DNA from 3 places in the Phytobacter cepae genome. Region 1 is predicted to be linked to each of the others. Evidence: predicted binding sites of a transcription regulator. Region 1 holds the regulator's gene; each other region holds the start of a gene.
The links. The regulator PurR, encoded in region 1, represses purine synthesis genes. The targets are predictions, from matches to a motif close to CANGCAAACGTTTGCNTG.
Positions count from the first base shown of each region.

Region 2: a site for PurR is predicted at 1,557-1,574, ahead of pyrD (quinone-dependent dihydroorotate dehydrogenase). Genes of this name have one in related genera too.
Region 3: a site for PurR is predicted at 2,009-2,026, ahead of purH (bifunctional phosphoribosylaminoimidazolecarboxamide formyltransferase/IMP cyclohydrolase). Genes of this name have one in related genera too.

Region 1 is NZ_CM135107.1:2,910,134-2,917,083, reverse strand. Features, by position in the region: gene cfa (cyclopropane fatty acyl phospholipid synthase) at 1-999, opposite strand, end outside; gene punC (purine nucleoside transporter PunC) at 1,294-2,493, opposite strand; gene punR (DNA-binding transcriptional activator PunR) at 2,608-3,519, shown strand; gene purR (HTH-type transcriptional repressor PurR) at 3,539-4,564, opposite strand; gene cydH (cytochrome bd-I oxidase subunit CydH) at 4,863-4,952, shown strand; gene ACUY4Q_RS13570 (MFS transporter) at 5,123-6,292, shown strand; gene ACUY4Q_RS13565 (C40 family peptidase) at 6,374-6,950, opposite strand, start outside.
Region 2 is NZ_CM135107.1:3,275,994-3,282,943, reverse strand. Features, by position in the region: gene pepN (aminopeptidase N) at 1-789, shown strand, start outside; gene ssuE (NADPH-dependent FMN reductase) at 834-1,421, opposite strand; gene pyrD (quinone-dependent dihydroorotate dehydrogenase) at 1,670-2,680, shown strand; gene zapC (cell division protein ZapC) at 2,849-3,391, shown strand; gene ACUY4Q_RS15480 (YcbX family protein) at 3,388-4,497, opposite strand; gene rlmKL (bifunctional 23S rRNA (guanine(2069)-N(7))-methyltransferase RlmK/23S rRNA (guanine(2445)-N(2))-methyltransferase RlmL) at 4,597-6,705, shown strand; gene ACUY4Q_RS15470 (ABC transporter ATP-binding protein) at 6,718-6,950, shown strand, end outside.
Region 3 is NZ_CM135107.1:4,836,845-4,843,794, reverse strand. Features, by position in the region: gene purD (phosphoribosylamine--glycine ligase) at 1-299, opposite strand, end outside; gene purH (bifunctional phosphoribosylaminoimidazolecarboxamide formyltransferase/IMP cyclohydrolase) at 315-1,904, opposite strand; rRNA gene ACUY4Q_RS22650 (16S ribosomal RNA) at 2,531-4,070, shown strand; tRNA gene ACUY4Q_RS22645 (tRNA-Glu) at 4,156-4,231, shown strand; rRNA gene ACUY4Q_RS22640 (23S ribosomal RNA) at 4,450-6,950, shown strand, end outside.

The DNA.
Region 1 (6,950 bases):
TGGCCAGCTCGCGAGAAAACGCTCATGCCAGGCCATTAATGTTTTATCGTAATCTGCGCCGAAATTATGCCAGTCTTCCATAACAAAATGGGACTCACTGGCAGTAGCGATCTGGCGCACAGAGGGCAGGCAACCATTCGGGAAAATATAACGGTCTATCCAGGGGTCAACACTGAGATCGGTTTTTTTCGAACCGATGGTGTGAAGCAAGAATAAACCTTCCGGTTTGAGATTGCGGTCCACCACGGCGAAATAGGTGGCATAGTTTTTTGGCCCGACATGTTCAAACATTCCGACAGAGACAATACGATCAAATTGTTCATTGAGATCGCGATAATCCTGCAGACGAATATCAACATCCAGTCCCGCGCAACGTTCCTGAGCCATTTTTTGCTGTTCTGCTGAAATGGTAACGCCTACGACGCTCACGCCATAGCGTTGCGCCATAAATTGCGCCAGTCCTCCCCAACCACAACCAATATCCAGCACCCGCATACCCGGCTGAAGCTGCAGCTTTTCACAAATAAGGGTGAGTTTGGCGATTTGCGCCTCTTCAAGACCTTGAGCCTCTTTCCAGTAGGCGCAAGAGTATTGCATCTGCGGATCCAGCATACGCGTAAACAGATCGTTGCCCAGGTCGTAATGCTCTTTGCCGACGATCCAGGCGCGTTTTTTTGTTTGCAGATTAAATAATCTTGCCCCGGCGATACGCAGGGTGTCTTTCAAATGATGGGGCAGTTGATGTTCCAGCCCGGCACGCAACACCTGGGTAAAAAAAGTGTCCAGCCGGTCACACTCCCACCAGCCGTCCATGTAGCTTTCCCCAAGCCCCAGTGAACCCTCTTGTAACACGCGTTTAAAAAAATCCGGATGTTTAACCTGGATGTCCGATGCCGCAGAACCGTTAACCTGAATGCCGGCGCGGCTTAATAGCTCGCTTGCTATACGGAACCAGTTATCATCCCGTACGTTTACTTCTTCTATACACGATGAACTCATAACTTCTCCATCACCTGCAAGTGATCGATACCGTCAAAAAGCGTTGCCGCCTTTGGGGTGTGAGAAATATCACGGTGGAACCGTGAGGCTGATATCCGACGTAGAACAGAGGAAGGGAGATACCCTTGCCAGAATGGCCTTCCATGGTGAAACGGGCGCGATCCTGCTCCCGTTAATGCTTACAAAATTTTATTTTAGTACAGCCGAAATTGAGTATAGGCCTCAAAATCGGCTGATACAACCATAAACAATTAGCAGGCTAATCGCACAAATGTCACATAATTACGAGTGCAATCAGGCATGACTGGACGATTCAAGAGACGCTTTCTGGCGACGCGCATTATTTTCACGGCGTTGCATCACGAAACCCAGACCCGCCAGCAACACTGTCGACACCATTACACTGGTGGTCGCCAGGAGTGGGAAGGCGATCAGTGCTGATACCACCAGACTGGCAATAAAACACAAGCCCAGTTGCAGTGTGTTCTGCAGCGCAGCAGCCCGACCCGTGGCGTGAGGGAAGGGGCGCAGTGCTTCTGCGACCACGATGGGGTAAATCGCGCCGTTAGCCACGGCCATCAGGCAGAAGGGGATCAGCAGAGCAGTCAGGGAAGCACCAGGCAGCAAGCCCACGGCCCAGGTGGCAATCACGCTGAATGCAAAGGCGACCAACAGCCAGGGCAGCAAGCGCGCGCCAGACCATTTTTGCAGCGCCCAGCGGCAGCTATAACCCCCTATCAGGAAGGCGATGGTTTGTGGAACATAGCTCAGGCCAATGATGGTCGGGCCATAACCCATATCATGCAAAATAAAGGGAGAACCGGTCAGCCAGGCAAAGAAGCTGGCGGAGCAGGCGGCATAAATCAGCACGTTACCCCGGTAGGCTTTATCACGCAGCAGGGTAAGAAAGGTCACCGGCTGCGCGTCCGGGGCCGGTTTACGCGGCATAGCGCGCAGACGCAGCGCCGGCAGCATGAGCACCACCGTAATGGCGAAGAGGGTCGCAAAAATGGCCTGCCAGGAAAAATGGGCGAGGATCCAACTGCCAAGCAGTGGCGCGAGGGCGGGAGACAATCCAACCAGCGGCATGATAGTGGCAAAAATACGGTTAGTCCGTTGTGCCGGGTAGTGGTCGGTAACCAGCGCCTGCCAGGTGACGGCGGCCGCACAAACGCCCACGGCCTGAATAAAGCGCAAAACCAGCAGCCAGCGGGCATCCTCTACCCAGATCATTCCCAGGCAGCCGAGGGCAAAGATGGCCAGGCCACTTAACAGTACCGGCTTACGCCCATAGCGATCGGACAAGGGCCCCCAAACCAGCTGCGCGACAGCAAATCCGGCAAGGAAGAGGCTCAGCGTCGCGCTGACCACGGCGGCAGAAGTGTGCAAATCTTGCTGAATATTGGCGAAGGCAGGGAGGTACATGTCCGTTGCGAGGAAGCCGAGTACGCTTAATCCCGCCAGCCAGACTAAAAATCCTTTTCCTGGTTGCATGGTAAAAATCTCTTTCTTGTGCAGGTAAACAGGGAAACAGAGTCTAGGGAGTGTAACTTCGGTTGTGAACCGCTAATATTTGCGAATGGGTTTCAAAATTTTTGCAGGCAAAATATGTGGTCAGAATATTCTCTTGAAGTCGTCGACGCAGTGGCTCGCAATGGTAGCTTTAGCGCGGCCGCGCAGGAGCTGCATCGTGTGCCCTCTGCGGTCAGTTATACGGTGCGCCAACTGGAAGAGTGGCTCGCCGTTGCGCTTTTTGAACGTCGTCATCGCGATGTAGAACTCACCCCCGCCGGGGTGCTGTTTTTAAAAGAAGGGCGCTCTGTTATCAAAAAAATGCAGATCACCCGCCAGCAATGTCAACAAATTGCCAATGGCTGGCGTGGTCAACTGGCCATTGCTGTCGACAATATCGTCAAGCCTGAACGAACCCGGCAGATGATTGTTGATTTCTATCGCCATTTTAGCGATGTCGAACTGTTGGTGTTCCAGGAAGTATTTAACGGCGTTTGGGACGCATTGGCAGATGGCCGCGTGGAACTGGCCATCGGGGCGACGCAGGCGATACCCGTCGGGGGGCGCTATACCTTTCGGGATATGGGCATGCTGAGCTGGAAATGTGTAGTGGCGAGTCATCACCCGCTGGCCGGGATGAAGGCACCTCTCAGTGACGATACCTTGCGCAACTGGCCTTCGCTGGTGCGTGAAGATACCTCACGCTCTCTGCCGAAACGCATAACCTGGCTGCTGGATAACCAGAAACGGGTTGTGGCCCCGGATTGGGAATCGTCCGCCGCCTGCCTCTCTGCGGGATTGTGTGTTGGCATGGTGCCGGCACATTTTGCGCGCCCCTGGCTGGACAAAGGAGAGTGGGTGGCGCTGGAGCTTGAAAATCCTTTCCCGGACGCGGCCTGTTGCCTGACCTGGCAGCAAAACGAAGCTTCACCGGCGTTAAACTGGCTGCTGAGTTATTTGGGGGATAGTGAAACGCTGAATCGGGAGTGGTTGTGGGAGCAGGATTGACCCGCTCCCCTTGCAGAGATTAACGGCGATAATCGCGGAATGGACCATCCGCCACCGAACGACGCTCGATCAGTCGCGGATGGACTTCAATAGACTGGGAGACCTCACGTTTGTTAACGATACGGTCGAGCAGCATATTGAATGCCGTTTCACCCAGCGAATCCTTTGGCTGATGGATAGTGGTCAGCGACGGGGTAAAGTAGCGTGAGTTGCGCACGTTATCGTAACCGATCACCGAAATATCCTGTGGCACACGCAGGCCCATTTCGTCTGCTGCACAGAGGGCGCCCATCGCCATGATATCGCCACCGCAGAAAACAGCGGTGGGGCGGGATGGCTGGGTGAGAATTTGTTGCATGGCGCGATAACCGGACTCCGGTTCGAAATCGCCCTGAACAATCCAGTTTTCCGCTACGCTGATATGCGCTTCTTCCATCGCTTTCATAAAGCCAGCCAGTCGGCCTGCACCGGTATTACGCTCAAGCGGTCCTGGGATGACGCCAATGTCACGATGACCGCGTTCGACCAGATAACGCCCGGCCATGTAGCCGCCTTCAAACGCATTATCGATGACGGTGTCGGTAAAATCGGCTTTAGCTTCACCCCAGTCCATGACCACCATCGGAATATGGCGGTACTCGCCAAGCATAGTCAGCAGGGATTCCGGGTACTCTGAACACATCACCAGTAAACCATCAACGCGCTTTTGCGCCATCATCGACAGGTAGGCGCCTTGTTTTTCAAAATTGTTCCAGGCGTTACCCAAAATGAGGGTATAGCCTTTCTGGAAACAGTTCTTCTCAACGGCTTCGATTATCTCGGCAAAATAGGCCGCTTCGCTGCTGGTGGCCAGCAAACCGATGGATTTTGTGTGATTCACCTTCAGGCTACGGGCGACGGCACTCGGCGAGTAGTGAAGCTCCTTAATGGCCGCCCACACAGCATTACGCGTCTCTTCAGCGACGAAACGGGTTTTGTTAATAACATGTGATACGGTTGTGGTGGAAACGTTTGCTCGCTTCGCTACGTCTTTGATCGTTGCCATCAGATGTCACTCCATGCCATATCATAAGCTCCTGAAAATGCTAAAGGTAAACGTTTGCCTGCCTTCACCCTTTCACCGCGCGATGTACTGTTTTACGCCGGGAAAAAGACATTGGACGTCAGGAGGGGAGTCAATGGCCGGTACGCTAATAAATTTAGCGTCGAATTTTGTCTTATCTTGACCAAAAGGGGAAGCGCTAAAACGTATATCAATCTAAATCCTGCAAGATTTTTACGTTTATTTGTGCAAAAATGCGCTACCTCACTTTTTATGGGGTAATAGGAAAGGAGAAAAATTGATGAGCACCGACCTGAAGTTTTCTTTAGTGACGACTGTCATTGTGCTGGCCCTGATTGTTGCGGGTGCGATGACGGCGGCTCTGCACTGAGTTACCCCGAGGGAGAGTTCTCTCCCTCGCTGTTTTCTTCTTCTATTATCCCGAATTCAGCAATACTCTTTTCGCGTTTCACTCTCTTCTGTTTTTTGTGAACGCTGTCATACTTTTGACTTCTGTGACGGTGTCGGCCAACGACACGGCATTTCCGGAGTCAATAAATCATGAAAGTAAATTATCCACTGCTTGCCCTGGCGATAGGCGCTTTTGGCATCGGTACCACCGAGTTTTCCCCGATGGGACTGCTGCCCGTCATTGCACGGGGTGTCGATGTATCGATTCCGGCAGCGGGAATGCTGATCAGTGCCTATGCCATAGGTGTCATGGTGGGGGCCCCCCTTATGACGTTGCTGCTTTCCCATCGCGCGCGGCGTAATGCACTGATTTTTTTGATGGCAATCTTTACGCTTGGCAATGTGTTGTCCGCCATCTCGCCTGATTACACCACGCTCATGCTGTCGCGCATTATTACCAGTCTCAATCATGGCGCATTCTTTGGACTGGGTTCGGTGGTTGCCGCAAGCGTAGTGGCAAAAGAGAAGCAGGCCAGTGCGGTTGCCACCATGTTCATGGGGCTGACGATTGCTAATATCGGCGGGGTGCCGGCGGCGACATGGCTCGGTGAAACCATTGGCTGGCGGATGTCATTCCTTGCCACAGCGGGCCTTGGCATTATTGCGATAGTCAGCCTGTATCTCTCCTTGCCAAAAGGTAATGCCGGAGAGCGACCCGATGTACGTAAAGAACTCTCCGTACTGATGCGTCCGCAGGTGGTATCCGCTTTGATGACAACCGTACTGGGCGCCGGGGCGATGTTTACGCTTTATACCTATATCTCGCCTGTACTGCATGATATAGCCGACGCAGGACCCGCATTTATTACCGCAATGCTGGTGCTTATTGGCGTAGGGTTCTCTTTGGGGAATTATCTGGGTGGCAAGCTGGCTGACCGTTCCGTGACCGGAACCCTGAAAGGTTTCTTGCTGTTATTGATTGCCATCATGTTGGCGATCCCCTGGCTTGCACGCAGTGAAGTTGGCGCGGCGATCGGCATGGTTGTATGGGGTGCTGCCACCTTCGCGATTGTGCCGCCCCTACAGATGCGGGTTATGCGTGTCGCGCATGAAGCACCCGGTCTCTCTTCTTCAGTCAATATCGGCGCGTTCAACCTGGGAAATGCGCTGGGGGCAGCAGCGGGGGGCGCGGTGATTTCAGGTGGTCTCGGCTATGTTTTTGTTCCGGTAACCGGGGCGGTGATTGCCGGGATGGCATTACTGCTGGTGCTGTTGTCCGGTCGCGGTGCGGCTAATCCAGCCTGTGCGACCGCTGAATAAATAAAAAGCAGGAGGTTTACCCTCCTGCTTTTTACCTGCGTTTCAGGGTTATGACCTGCCATCACGCTCGAGGCAGCATATTTATCGAATGGTTTTAGGCGTGACCACGCGGCGGGCGCCAACATAATGACGCTGCCAGTAGTCTTCGCTTAACGACGTTATCTGGATATCCTGGCCGCTACGCGGAGACTGGATAAATTTGCCGTTGCCTACATACACACCCACGTGGTCAGCTGTACCGCGACCTTGAGTACGGAAAAATACCAGATCGCCGCTTTCCAGCTCTGCGACGTTGACCGGAGAGGCATCACGCAGGTGATACATCTCGTTCGCGGTACGAGGGATACGGAATTTTACGAGGTCTTTGTAGGCGTAATACACCAGTCCACTGCAATCAAAACCGGTCATTGGAGAGGTACCGCCCCAATGATAAGGCTTGCCAATCTGGTTCATCAGCTTTGACATTGCGGTTTTCTGAATTTTTTGCATCCGCACTTTGTGCGCTTCAGAAATCGTGACGGGTTTGCTTCCTTTCACTTTTACACATTGCGATTTATGGCCTTTACGCTTTGTGCATTTTTCGGTCATAGCAATAACCGGAGCGGGAACCTTGCTGGATTTACTATGACGGGGAGTATTCTTGCTGGTTTTACTGCTT
Region 2 (6,950 bases), 370 kb from region 1:
GATCCGGCGCTGGCCGCAGAAATCCTGACGCTGCCATCCGCCAATGAAATCGCCGAACTGTTCGAGGTTATCGATCCCATAGCGATTACCGCGGTACGTGAAGCATTGACCCGCACGCTGGCTACTGAACTGGCGGATGAAGTGCTGGCGATTTATAACGCCAACAAACTTCAGACATACCGAGTGGAGCATGAGGATATCGGCAAACGTTCCTTACGTAACACCTGCCTGCGCTATATCGCCTTTGGTGATGCTGAGCTTGCCGATAAGCTTGTCAGCCAGCAATACCACCAGGCCGATAACATGACCGATGCGCTCGCCGCACTCTCCGCTGCCGTCGCCGCGCAGCTACCGTGTCGTGATGCGTTGATGCAGGAATACGATGATAAGTGGCACCACGATGGCCTGGTGATGGATAAGTGGTTCATTCTGCAGGCAACCAGTCCGGCTGAGAACGCACTGCAAACCGTACGTGAGTTACTGCAACATCGCTCGTTCAGTCTTAGTAACCCGAACCGTATTCGTTCGCTGATCGGCGCGTTCGCGGGCAGCAACCCGGCGGCTTTCCATGCGGAAGACGGCAGCGGTTATCAGTTCCTGGTCGAGATGTTAACCGAGCTTAATCAACGTAACCCGCAGGTCGCGTCACGACTCATCGAGCCGCTGATCCGCTTGAAACGTTATGATGCGAAGCGGCAGGCGTTGATGCGCGCTGCGCTGGAACAACTGAAAGGGCTGGAGAATCTCTCCGGGGATTTGTTCGAAAAAGTCAGTAAAGCACTGGCGTAATCTCAGGCCGGGTGGGCAACGATGCCTGCCCGGCTTTCCCTGCATTATCCTTCGATTCGCTGTCTCAGCGCAGAATTCACCTGTCGGAATGACGGTGCCTGAAAGTCACGCCGATGCAATGCCTGCCAGAATGTTTCCAGAGAAGCGTCCAGGCGCGCCTGTAAACACGGAGTAAAGCTCGGTTTATGTTGATAATCAATAATCTGACTGTCGTCGGCGAAGACGCCGTGCAGGATCTCCTGTGCTTTAAGGGCGTTAAGCACCGGTTTAAGGGCATAATCCACTGCCAGCATATGGGCAACCGTCCCGCCGGTGGCGACCGGTAGCACTACTTTTCCTGCCAGCGCCCGCTCAGGCAGCATATCCAGTAATGTTTTCAGCGCACCTGAAAAGGACGCTTTATAAACGGGCGTGGCGACGATCATACCGTCGGCCTCCGCGAGTTGTTCAATCAGCGCCTGCAAAGCCGGGCTTTCGAAGCGGGCATAAAGTAAATCTTCCGGGACGAAGTTATGCAGGTGCCAGTGACAGACCTCAACGTCCAGGGCGCTCAGCCGCTCACGGGCATATTCCAGCAATGCGCTGGAACGTGAAGGGTAGCGTGGGCTGCCCGCCAAAGTAACCACTCGCATGAATGCTCCTTATAACCGTTAGTTGTCATTTAACTATCTTTGATAACAAATAAGAGCAGTGTGGCAGAGGTGGGTTATTCCCTTAAATATTTTATTCGACGTAAAACAGCCAAAAAAAGCATATCAAAAGTCGTAAAGGGAAACGATTGCGTTCAGTTAACGTTTTTTTGCCCCAGGTCAATTCCCTTTTCCCAACGAATCACAGATAATACGCCCCCGGTTTGCACACCGGGAATCCAGGAGAGTTCATGTACTACCCCTTCGTTCGTAAAGCCCTTTTTCAGCTCGATCCAGAGCGCGCTCATGAATTTATCTTCCAGCAATTACGTCGTATCTCAGGAACGCCGCTCGAAGCGCTTGTGCGCCAGCGTCTGCCGGAAAAACCGGTGCAATGCATGGGCCTGACGTTTAAAAATCCGCTCGGTCTGGCGGCCGGGCTTGATAAAAACGGTGAATGCATTGATGCCCTGGGCGCAATGGGTTTTGGTGCGATTGAAATTGGCACTGTCACGCCGCGTCCGCAGCCGGGTAACGACAAGCCACGTATCTTCCGTCTGGTGGATGCGGAGGGATTAATCAACCGAATGGGCTTTAATAACCACGGCGTTGATAACCTCGTCGAAAACGTGAAAAAAGCCCATTTCGATGGCGTGCTCGGCATTAATATCGGCAAAAATAAAGATACACCTGTCGAGCAGGGCAAAGATGACTACCTGATTTGCATGGAAAAAATCTATGCTTACGCCGGTTACATTGCTATTAATATTTCCTCGCCAAATACGCCAGGCCTGCGCACGTTACAATATGGCGAAGCGCTGGATGACCTGTTAACGGCGATAAAAAATAAGCAATCTGCGCTGCAACAGATTCACCATAAATATGTTCCTGTCGCCGTGAAGATCGCCCCGGATCTTTCTGAAGAGGAATTGATCCAGGTCGCTGACAGTTTAGTTCGCCACAATATTGATGGCGTCATTGCGACCAATACCACGCTCGAAAGATCGTTGGTTCAGGGAATGAAACATTGTGATGAAACGGGTGGGTTGAGTGGTCGTCCGCTGCAATTAAAAAGTACAGAAATTATTCGCCGTCTCTCCGGAGAATTAAAAGGTCGTTTGCCGATTATCGGTGTGGGCGGCATCGATTCTGTGATTGCCGCCCGCGAGAAGCTGGAAGCAGGGGCATCACTGGTGCAGATCTATTCTGGCTTTATTTTTAAAGGTCCGCCGTTGATTAAAGAAATCATCTCTCATAACTAATCTTTTCTCTCTGATTTGCCTTACCAGGGCTTTATTTCGAGTCCTGGTTGATTTATATTCCCTCATTGTTGCTAATTTGTACATTTTAGTCTTTTCTTAATTTGGTAATAAGCGAAGCGGCAAAAAGGACTTTAGGGTCAGGGATGAATACGGGGAGGGGAGAACAGCATGCGAATTAAACCTGATGATAACTGGCGTTGGTTTTTTGATGATGAGCACGATCGTATGATGCTCGATTTAGCCAACGGCATGATTTTCCGCTCACGGTTTGCCCGCAAAATGCTTACCCCTGATGCGTTTTCTCCCAGTGGTTTTTGTGTTGATGATGCCGCACTCTTTTTCTCCTTTGATGAGAAATGCCGTGATTTGATGCTATCCAATGAGCAGCGTGCAGAGCTGGTACTTAATGCGTTGGTCGCCATTCGCTTCCTGAAACCGCAAATGCCCAAAAGCTGGCACTTCCAGAACCACAACGCACCGTGGTCTCCTGCTGCAGGCATGGCCGCCAGCGTTTCGTTAAGTGATACCGGTGAATCAGTGAATTTGCTGGTGGTCGAGTCCGGCGAAAACGCAGCACTTTGCCTACTGGCGCAACCCGGTGTGGTGATTGCCGGGCGCACCATGCAGTTGGGTGATGCCATTAAAGTAATGAATGACCGACTGAAGCCGCAATGTCACATTGACAGCTTCAGCTTTGAGCAGGCGGTTTAACTTTCCAGTCGTAACGATGTTTTGGGTACACAGCTGCAACTCAGAATTGTACCGTCAGCGGAAACGGCTGATTTCTTTAATGGGCTCACTTCACCTTCGATAAGCGTCATACGACAGCAGCCACAGATCCCCGCCCGACAAGAGTAGGGGACGCGGATGCCCTGGTTTTCCAGCTGTTCAAGTAATATCTGCTGATTATTCCCACGGAATTTCTGTCCTTTCCAGACAATATCGACCTCGCCTGCCGCTTGCGGTTCCGCTTCAACGGCTTCTGCGACCTTGCCTGCGCCATAGGGTTTGGCCGGGGCGCGGCTCAGAACGACAACCTCATCGCCAACACGGACAACGCCGCTGTTGCGGGCGATTAAATTTTGCCCGAAATCGACATCGCCATTGTCCTGGGCGGTGCGAAAACCCGTTAACGTGGTGAGTGGTTCACCCGCCGGATGCTTTTGCCCCCGTTCCGGACTGACGGTCGTAAACACGCAGCGGCTGCAAGGTTTAACCACATCAAATATGACTTCGCCAATACGAATCACTTTCCAGCTATCTTCTTCCCAGGCTTGTGCGCCAGTGACCACGAGGTTGGGGCGAAATTGCTCCATCGTTACGCTTGCCGGGCAGCGGTGCTGCAGATCGCGCAGCGACGCTTCGTTGGTCAGTAAGAAGGGAAAACCATCGGCGAAGGAGAGCGGGACATCGTCAAAACGTTTTACCCGGCGCGTCAGTTGTGGGCCCACCCAGCGTAACTGTACTTCCCGGCCAAAAAAGCCACTGAGCCAGAGATTAATGGCATCGGGTGCGACCAGAGCGGTGAAATGGTTCCCCCAGACCTCGGTCGGTTCGCCCTGCGGGGCAAAATCAGCGAAACGTACCACCGCACTGGTGCCATCTGGCGCGGTTAAATGCAGACCATCAGTAAGGGGAGAGGGGAGAAAGCGAACCATCTGCGGATACTGGCGCGCGGTAATAAAGGTGCCATCTTTTTGCGTGACCATAAAAACGCGGTCAAATGATAAACCACTGCTGTCTGCCAGCGCGTGTGTCAGGCTAATTCCGCGCATAGATTTAACCGGGTGAATAAAAAGACGCGAGAGCGTTGCCACGCTAATTCCTCTGACGACGAAAATAAGCCCTCAACTTTATGACATGCACGCCAGATTGGCTATAATGCGCAACAATTTTCTTCAAAGTTAAGTGACCTTATGATTTCTCTGTTTGCCAGTACGGCCCGTGGGCTGGAAGAGCTGTTAAAAACTGAACTGGAAAACCTGGGTGCTACAGAGTGCCAGGTGGTTCAGGGGGGCGTCCATTTCCATGGTGACACCCGGCTTGTCTATGCAAGCCTGATGTGGAGCCGTCTGGCCTCGCGCATTATGATGCCGCTGGGTGAGTGCAAGGTGTATAGCGATCTTGATCTCTATCTGGGCGTGCAGGCGATCAACTGGACGGAGATTTTCAACACCGATGCGACCTTTGCCGTGCACTTCAGCGGGCTGAACGACGAGATCCGAAACAGTCAGTATGGCGCACTGAAAGTGAAAGATGCCATCGTTGACAGCTTCACGCGTAAAAATTTACCGCGACCAAATGTCGATCGTGAGCAGCCCGATCTGCGTATTAACGTCTGGCTGAATAAAGAGACGGCACACATCTCTCTGGATCTGAGCGGCGAAGGTCTACATCTGCGTGGCTACCGCGATCGCACTGGTATCGCACCGATCAAAGAAAACCTGGCGGCGGCAATCGTCATGCGTTCCGGCTGGCAGCCGGGAACGCCACTGCTGGATCCAATGTGTGGTTCCGGTACGCTATTGATCGAAGCCGCGATGTGGGCGACCGATCGTGCCCCTGGTCTGCACCGTGGTCACTGGGGCTTTAGCGGTTGGGCGCAGCATGACGAAACGCTCTGGCAGGAAGTGAAAGCAGATGCGCAGGTCCGTGCGCGTAAAGGGCTTGCTGACTATCAGTCCCATTTTTATGGTTCTGACAACGACGCACGCGTGATTGAGCGCGCGCAGCGCAACGCCCGCCGCGCTGGTATTGCCGACCTGGTCACTTTTGAGGTGAAGGATGCAGCAAAACTGACCAATCCGCTGCCTAAGGGGCCGTATGGCACAATCATCAGCAACCCGCCTTACGGTGAGCGCCTGGAGAGCGAACCGGCGCTCATCGCCCTGCATAGCTTGCTGGGGCGCACCCTTAAATCGCAGTTTGGCGGCTGGAATCTCTCCTTATTCAGCGCTTCTGTCGATTTGCTTAACTGCCTGCAATTGCGTGCTGACCGCCAGTTCAAGGCTAAAAACGGTCCACTGGACTGCGTGCAGAAAAACTATCATCTGGCTGAAAACACCGGTGAAGTGCGTGCGCCGTCAATGGCAGACGATTATGCCAACCGTCTGCGCAAGAACGTTAAAAAGCTGGAGAAGTGGGCACGACAGGAAGGCATTGAATGCTATCGCCTGTATGATGCCGATCTGCCGGATTACAATGTTGCCGTTGACCGCTACGGTGAATGGGTCGTTGTTCAGGAATATGCTGCCCCGAAAACCATTGATGCGAATAAAGCCCGTCAGCGCCTGTTCGATATCATTGCTGCCACCATCGCCGTCCTGGAAATCGCACCGAATAAACTGGTGCTGAAAACCCGTGAACGGCAGAAAGGCACCAATCAGTATCAGAAAATGAACGAGAAGGGCGAGTTCCTGGAGGTCGGCGAATACAACGCGCGCCTGTGGGTCAACCTGACGGATTATCTTGATACCGGCCTGTTCCTTGACCACCGTATCGCCCGTCGTATGCTCGGGCAGATGAGCAAGGGAAAAGATTTCCTCAATCTGTTTGCGTACACCGGCAGTGCCAGCGTTCACGCGGGTCTTGGCGGAGCGAAAAGCACGACCACGGTTGATATGTCCCGCACCTATCTGGAGTGGGCAGAGCGTAACCTGCGTCTTAATGGCCTGAGCGGCCGTGCACATCGTTTGCTGCAGGCGGATGTGCTGGGCTGGTTGCGCGAGACTAACGAACAGTTCGATCTGATCTTTATCGATCCGCCAACGTTCTCCAACTCGAAACGAATGGAAGAGTCATTTGACGTCCAGCGCGATCACCTGGCGTTAATGAAAGATCTCAAACGTATGCTGCGTAAAGGCGGCACTATCATGTTCTCTAACAACAAACGCGGTTTCCGCATGGATCTCGACGGACTGGCAGAGCTTGGGTTAATAGCACAAGAAATCACCCAAAAAACGCAATCGCAAGATTTTGCCCGTAACCGCCAAATCCATAACTGCTGGCTGATTACCTCAGCCTGAAAGGATAAATAAATGTCATTAATCAGTATGCATGGCGCATGGCTGTCTTTCAGCGATGCCCCTCTCCTCGATAATGCTGAGTTGCATATCGAAGAAAACGAACGCGTCTGTCTCGTTGGTCGTAACGGCGCGGGCAAATCAACCCTCATGAAAATCCTTAATCGTGAACAAGGCCTGGATGATGGTCGCATTGTTTATGAGCAGGATCTGGTAGTTGCCCGTTTGCAGCAGGACCCACCGCGTAA
Region 3 (6,950 bases), 1.9 Mb from region 1:
TGGGCAGCACCCTGCGTTGGGCCGAAAATCTGCAATCCTGCGGCGCGGAAAGCATCCACTACACCTATTACCAGCGGCGCTTCCGGGCCAACAATGGTCAGGTCGATGTTTTCATTCTGTGCAAAGCTCAGCAGGGCCGGAATGTCAGTTGCGCCAATGGCGACGTTTTGCAAAGCGGGTTCCAGCGCGGTACCCGCATTACCCGGCGCCACAAATACGGTATCAACCAGCGGCGATTGTGCCGCTTTCCACGCCAGCGCGTGCTCGCGCCCGCCGTTACCAATTACTAATACTTTCATTGTCTGCTCCGTGAATTAATGGCGGAAGTGACGCATGTCGGTGAAGATCATCGCGATGCCGTGTTCGTCAGCGGCAGCGATGACTTCGTCATCACGAATAGACCCGCCAGGCTGGATAACACAGCTCACACCCACGGCTGCCGCTGCATCAATACCGTCGCGGAACGGGAAGAAGGCATCAGACGCCATGGCGGAGCCTTTCACTTCCAGTCCTTCGTCACCTGCTTTAATGCCGGCGATTTTTGCCGAATAAACGCGGCTCATCTGACCTGCACCTATGCCGATGGTCATGTTCTCTTTGGCATACACGATGGCGTTAGATTTAACGAACTTAGCCACTTTCCAGCAGAACAGGGCATCACGCAGCTCCTGCTCGGTCGGCTGGCGCTTGCTCACAACACGCAGTTCACCTTCAGTCACCATACCGAGGTCGCGATCCTGAACCAGCAGGCCACCATTAACACGTTTGAAATCAAGCCCTGCTACACGAGCCGTCCATTCACCGCAGGTCAGAACGCGAACGTTCTGTTTGGCCGAAGTAATCTTGAGTGCTTCCTCGGTGGCAGACGGGGCAATGATCACCTCAACGAACTGACGGGAGATGATCGCCTGTGCGGTCTCGGCGTCCAGTTCACGGTTGAAGGCAATAATGCCGCCAAAGGCAGAGGTCGGGTCGGTTTTGTACGCGCGATCGTAGGCGTCAAGCAGAGACGTGCTTACGGCGACGCCGCAGGGGTTGGCATGTTTCACAATCACACATGCCGGTTCATGGAACTCTTTCACACATTCCAGCGCTGCGTCGGTGTCCGCGATGTTGTTATAAGAGAGGGCTTTACCCTGCAGCTGCCGGGCGGTAGCAACGGAGGCTTCTTTTACCTCTTCTTCTATATAGAAGGCAGCCTGCTGATGGCTGTTTTCGCCGTAACGCATATCCTGCTTCTTAATGAAGTTCAGATTGAGGGTGCGTGGGAAGCGGCCAGCAGCTTCTTTACTCTCACCGTGATAGGACGGAACCATGCTGCCAAAGTAGTTGGCAATCATGCTGTCGTAAGCAGCGGTATGTTCAAACGCTTTAATGGCGAGGTCGAAACGGGTTTCCAGCGTCAGAGAGGCTTCGTTGGCATCCATCTCTTCAATAATGGCGTTGTAGTCGCTGCTCTTCACCACGATGGCAACATCTTTATGGTTCTTCGCGGCGGAGCGCACCATGGTCGGACCGCCAATATCGATATTCTCTACCGCATCTTCCAGTGAGCAACCTTCGCGGGCAACGGTCTGGGCAAACGGGTAGAGGTTAACGACAACCATATCAATAGGAGCGATGCTGTGTTCAGCCATGATGGCATCATCCTGACCACGACGACCGAGGATACCGCCATGCACCTTCGGATGCAGGGTCTTCACACGTCCATCCATCATTTCCGGGAAACCGGTGTAATCGGAAACTTCGGTCACTGGTAAGCCTTTATCTGCCAGCAGGCGTGCGGTGCCACCTGTAGAGAGCAGTTCCACACCACGTGCGGAAAGTGCCTGAGCGAATTCGAGGATGCCCGCTTTGTCAGAAACACTGAGCAGAGCGCGGCGGACTGGACGACGTTGTTGCATGGTAAATCCCCTGGATTTGACGATAACAGAGAGCGTTAGCTGAATTTTCCTCTAAAAACTCAGCTAACGCCCCTTACGGGGCTGCTTTTTTGCGCGGGCATTGTAACGAAAACGTTTGCGCAACGCTCGCGAATTTTTATCTTTCGATCCAGACCACCACATTTCCTCCTCTATAAAGGTGTTCTTCCCGCGATTCCCGGTAAAGAAACGAAACGATTTGTGGATAACTCTGTGCGTAAAAGGGTATAAGGCGGGGTTTTGCTGGGGAATGCAGCAGTCAGTCATTTTTCTGTCATTTTTCTATTGCGGCCTCCGAAGAACTCCCTATAATGCGCCTCCATCGACACGGCAGATGTGAATCACTTCACACTAAACAGCCGGTTCGGTTGAAGAGAAAAAATCCTGAAAATCAGGGTTGACTCTGAAAGAGGAAAGCGTAATATACGCCACCTCGCAACGGTGAGCGAAAGCCGCGTTGCACTGCTCTTTAACAATTTATCAGACAATCTGTGTGGGCACTCAAAGTGACATGGATTCTTAATGTCTTCGGACAATAAATGAATACCAAGTCTCAAAGAGTGAACACGTAATTCATTACGAAGTTTAATTCTACGAGCATCAAACTTAAATTGAAGAGTTTGATCATGGCTCAGATTGAACGCTGGCGGCAGGCCTAACACATGCAAGTCGAACGGTAGCACAGAGAGCTTGCTCTCGGGTGACGAGTGGCGGACGGGTGAGTAATGTCTGGGAAACTGCCTGATGGAGGGGGATAACTACTGGAAACGGTAGCTAATACCGCATAACGTCGCAAGACCAAAGAGGGGGACCTTCGGGCCTCTTGCCATCAGATGTGCCCAGATGGGATTAGCTAGTAGGTGGGGTAACGGCTCACCTAGGCGACGATCCCTAGCTGGTCTGAGAGGATGACCAGCCACACTGGAACTGAGACACGGTCCAGACTCCTACGGGAGGCAGCAGTGGGGAATATTGCACAATGGGCGCAAGCCTGATGCAGCCATGCCGCGTGTATGAAGAAGGCCTTCGGGTTGTAAAGTACTTTCAGCGGGGAGGAAGGCGATACGGTTAATAACCGTGTCGATTGACGTTACCCGCAGAAGAAGCACCGGCTAACTCCGTGCCAGCAGCCGCGGTAATACGGAGGGTGCAAGCGTTAATCGGAATTACTGGGCGTAAAGCGCACGCAGGCGGTCTGTCAAGTCGGATGTGAAATCCCCGGGCTCAACCTGGGAACTGCATTCGAAACTGGCAGGCTTGAGTCTTGTAGAGGGGGGTAGAATTCCAGGTGTAGCGGTGAAATGCGTAGAGATCTGGAGGAATACCGGTGGCGAAGGCGGCCCCCTGGACAAAGACTGACGCTCAGGTGCGAAAGCGTGGGGAGCAAACAGGATTAGATACCCTGGTAGTCCACGCTGTAAACGATGTCGACTTGGAGGTTGTTCCCTTGAGGAGTGGCTTCCGGAGCTAACGCGTTAAGTCGACCGCCTGGGGAGTACGGCCGCAAGGTTAAAACTCAAATGAATTGACGGGGGCCCGCACAAGCGGTGGAGCATGTGGTTTAATTCGATGCAACGCGAAGAACCTTACCTACTCTTGACATCCAGAGAACTTAGCAGAGATGCTTTGGTGCCTTCGGGAACTCTGAGACAGGTGCTGCATGGCTGTCGTCAGCTCGTGTTGTGAAATGTTGGGTTAAGTCCCGCAACGAGCGCAACCCTTATCCTTTGTTGCCAGCGGTCCGGCCGGGAACTCAAAGGAGACTGCCAGTGATAAACTGGAGGAAGGTGGGGATGACGTCAAGTCATCATGGCCCTTACGAGTAGGGCTACACACGTGCTACAATGGCATATACAAAGAGAAGCGACCTCGCGAGAGCAAGCGGACCTCATAAAGTATGTCGTAGTCCGGATCGGAGTCTGCAACTCGACTCCGTGAAGTCGGAATCGCTAGTAATCGTGGATCAGAATGCCACGGTGAATACGTTCCCGGGCCTTGTACACACCGCCCGTCACACCATGGGAGTGGGTTGCAAAAGAAGTAGGTAGCTTAACCTTCGGGAGGGCGCTTACCACTTTGTGATTCATGACTGGGGTGAAGTCGTAACAAGGTAACCGTAGGGGAACCTGCGGTTGGATCACCTCCTTACCTTAAAGAACCTGCCTTTGTAGTGCTCACACAGATTGTCTGATGAAAAGTAAACAGCAAGGCGTCTTGCGATTGAGACTTCAGTGTCCCCTTCGTCTAGAGGCCCAGGACACCGCCCTTTCACGGCGGTAACAGGGGTTCGAATCCCCTAGGGGACGCCACTTGCTGGTTTGTGAGTGAAAGTCGCCGACCCCCGTATCTCAAAACTGACTTGCGAGTCATGTTTGAGATATTTGCTCTTTAAAAATCTGGATCAAGCTGAAAATTGAAACGACACATCGTGTCTGTTCTCCGTAATAAGAACAGAATGACGGTGTGTTCGAGTCTCTCAAATTTTCACGACACTGACGGTGTTTTACGAAACATCTTCGGGTTGTGAGGTTAAGCGACTAAGCGTACACGGTGGATGCCCTGGCAGTCAGAGGCGATGAAGGGCGTGCTAATCTGCGATAAGCGTCGGCGAGGTGATATGAACCTTTGACCCGGCGATACCCGAATGGGGAAACCCAGTGTGTTTCGACACACTATCATGTCATGAATACATAGTGGCATGAGGCGAACCGGGGGAACTGAAACATCTAAGTACCCCGAGGAAAAGAAATCAACCGAGATTCCCCCAGTAGCGGCGAGCGAACGGGGAGGAGCCCAGAGTCTGAATCAGCATGTGTGTTAATGGAAGCGTCTGGAAAGTCGCACGATACAGGGTGAAAGTCCCGTACATGAAAGTGCATATGTTGTGAACTCGAAGAGTAGGGCGGGACACGTGGTATCCTGTCTGAATATGGGGGGACCATCCTCCAAGGCTAAATACTCCTGACTGACCGATAGTGAACCAGTACCGTGAGGGAAAGGCGAAAAGAACCCCGGCGAGGGGAGTGAAAAAGAACCTGAAACCGTGTACGTACAAGCAGTGGGAGCACCTTCGTGGTGTGACTGCGTACCTTTTGTATAATGGGTCAGCGACTTATATTCTGTAGCAAGGTTAACCGTATAGGGGAGCCGCAGGGAAACCGAGTCTTAACTGGGCGTTAAGTTGCAGGGTATAGACCCGAAACCCGGTGATCTAGCCATGGGCAGGTTGAAGGTTGGGTAACACTAACTGGAGGACCGAACCGACTAATGTTGAAAAATTAGCGGATGACCTGTGGCTGGGGGTGAAAGGCCAATCAAACCGGGAGATAGCTGGTTCTCCCCGAAAGCTATTTAGGTAGCGCCTCGTGAATTCATCTTCGGGGGTAGAGCACTGTTTCGGCTAGGGGGTCATCCCGACTTACCAACCCGATGCAAACTACGAATACCGAAGAATGTTATCACGGGAGACACACGGCGGGTGCTAACGTCCGTCGTGAAGAGGGAAACAACCCAGACCGCCAGCTAAGGTCCCAAAGTCATGGTTAAGTGGGAAACGATGTGGGAAGGCACAGACAGCCAGGATGTTGGCTTAGAAGCAGCCATCATTTAAAGAAAGCGTAATAGCTCACTGGTCGAGTCGGCCTGCGCGGAAGATGTAACGGGGCTAAACCATGCACCGAAGCTGCGGCAGCGACGCTTATGCGTTGTTGGGTAGGGGAGCGTTCTGTAAGCCGTTGAAGGTGACCTGTGAGGGTTGCTGGAGGTATCAGAAGTGCGAATGCTGACATAAGTAACGATAAAGCGGGTGAAAAGCCCGCTCGCCGGAAGACCAAGGGTTCCTGTCCAACGTTAATCGGGGCAGGGTGAGTCGACCCCTAAGGCGAGGCCGAAAGGCGTAGTCGATGGGAAACAGGTTAATATTCCTGTACTTGGTGTTACTGCGAAGGGGGGACGGAGAAGGCTATGTTAGCCGGGCGACGGTTGTCCCGGTTTAAGCATGTAGGCGGAGGTTCCAGGTAAATCCGGTACCTTTTTAACGCTGAGGTGTGATGACGAGGCACTACGGTGCTGAAGTAACAAATGCCCTGCTTCCAGGAAAAGCCTCTAAGCATCAGGTAACACAAAATCGTACCCCAAACCGACACAGGTGGTCAGGTAGAGAATACCAAGGCGCTTGAGAGAACTCGGGTGAAGGAACTAGGCAAAATGGTGCCGTAACTTCGGGAGAAGGCACGCTGATGGTAGGTGAAGCGACTTGCTCGTGGAGCTGAACTCAGTCGAAGATACCAGCTGGCTGCAACTGTTTATTAAAAACACAGCACTGTGCAAACACGAAAGTGGACGTATACGGTGTGACGCCTGCCCGGTGCCGGAAGGTTAATTGATGGGGTTATCCGTAAGGAGAAGCTCTTGATCGAAGCCCCGGTAAACGGCGGCCGTAACTATAACGGTCCTAAGGTAGCGAAATTCCTTGTCGGGTAAGTTCCGACCTGCACGAATGGCGTAATGATGGCCAGGCTGTCTCCACCCGAGACTCAGTGAAATTGAACTCGCTGTGAAGATGCAGTGTACCCGCGGCAAGACGGAAAGACCCCGTGAACCTTTACTATAGCTTGACACTGAACATTGAGCCTTGATGTGTAGGATAGGTGGGAGGCTTTGAAGCGTGGACGCCAGTCTGCGTGGAGCCAACCTTGAAATACCACCCTTTAATGTTTGATGTTCTAACGTAGACCCGTGATCCGGGTTGCGGACAGTGTCTGGTGGGTAGTTTGACTGGGGCGGTCTCCTCCTAAAGTGTAACGGAGGAGCACGAAGGTTAGCTAATCCTGGTCGGACATCAGGAGGTTAGTGCAATGGCATAAGCTAGCTTGACTGCGAGAGTGACGGCTCGAGCAGGTGCGAAAGCAGGTCATAGTGATCCGGTGGTTCTGAATGGAAGGGCCATCGCTCAACGGATAAAAGGTACTCCGGGGATAACAGGCTGATACCGCCCAAGAGTTCATATCGACGGCGGTGTTTGGCACC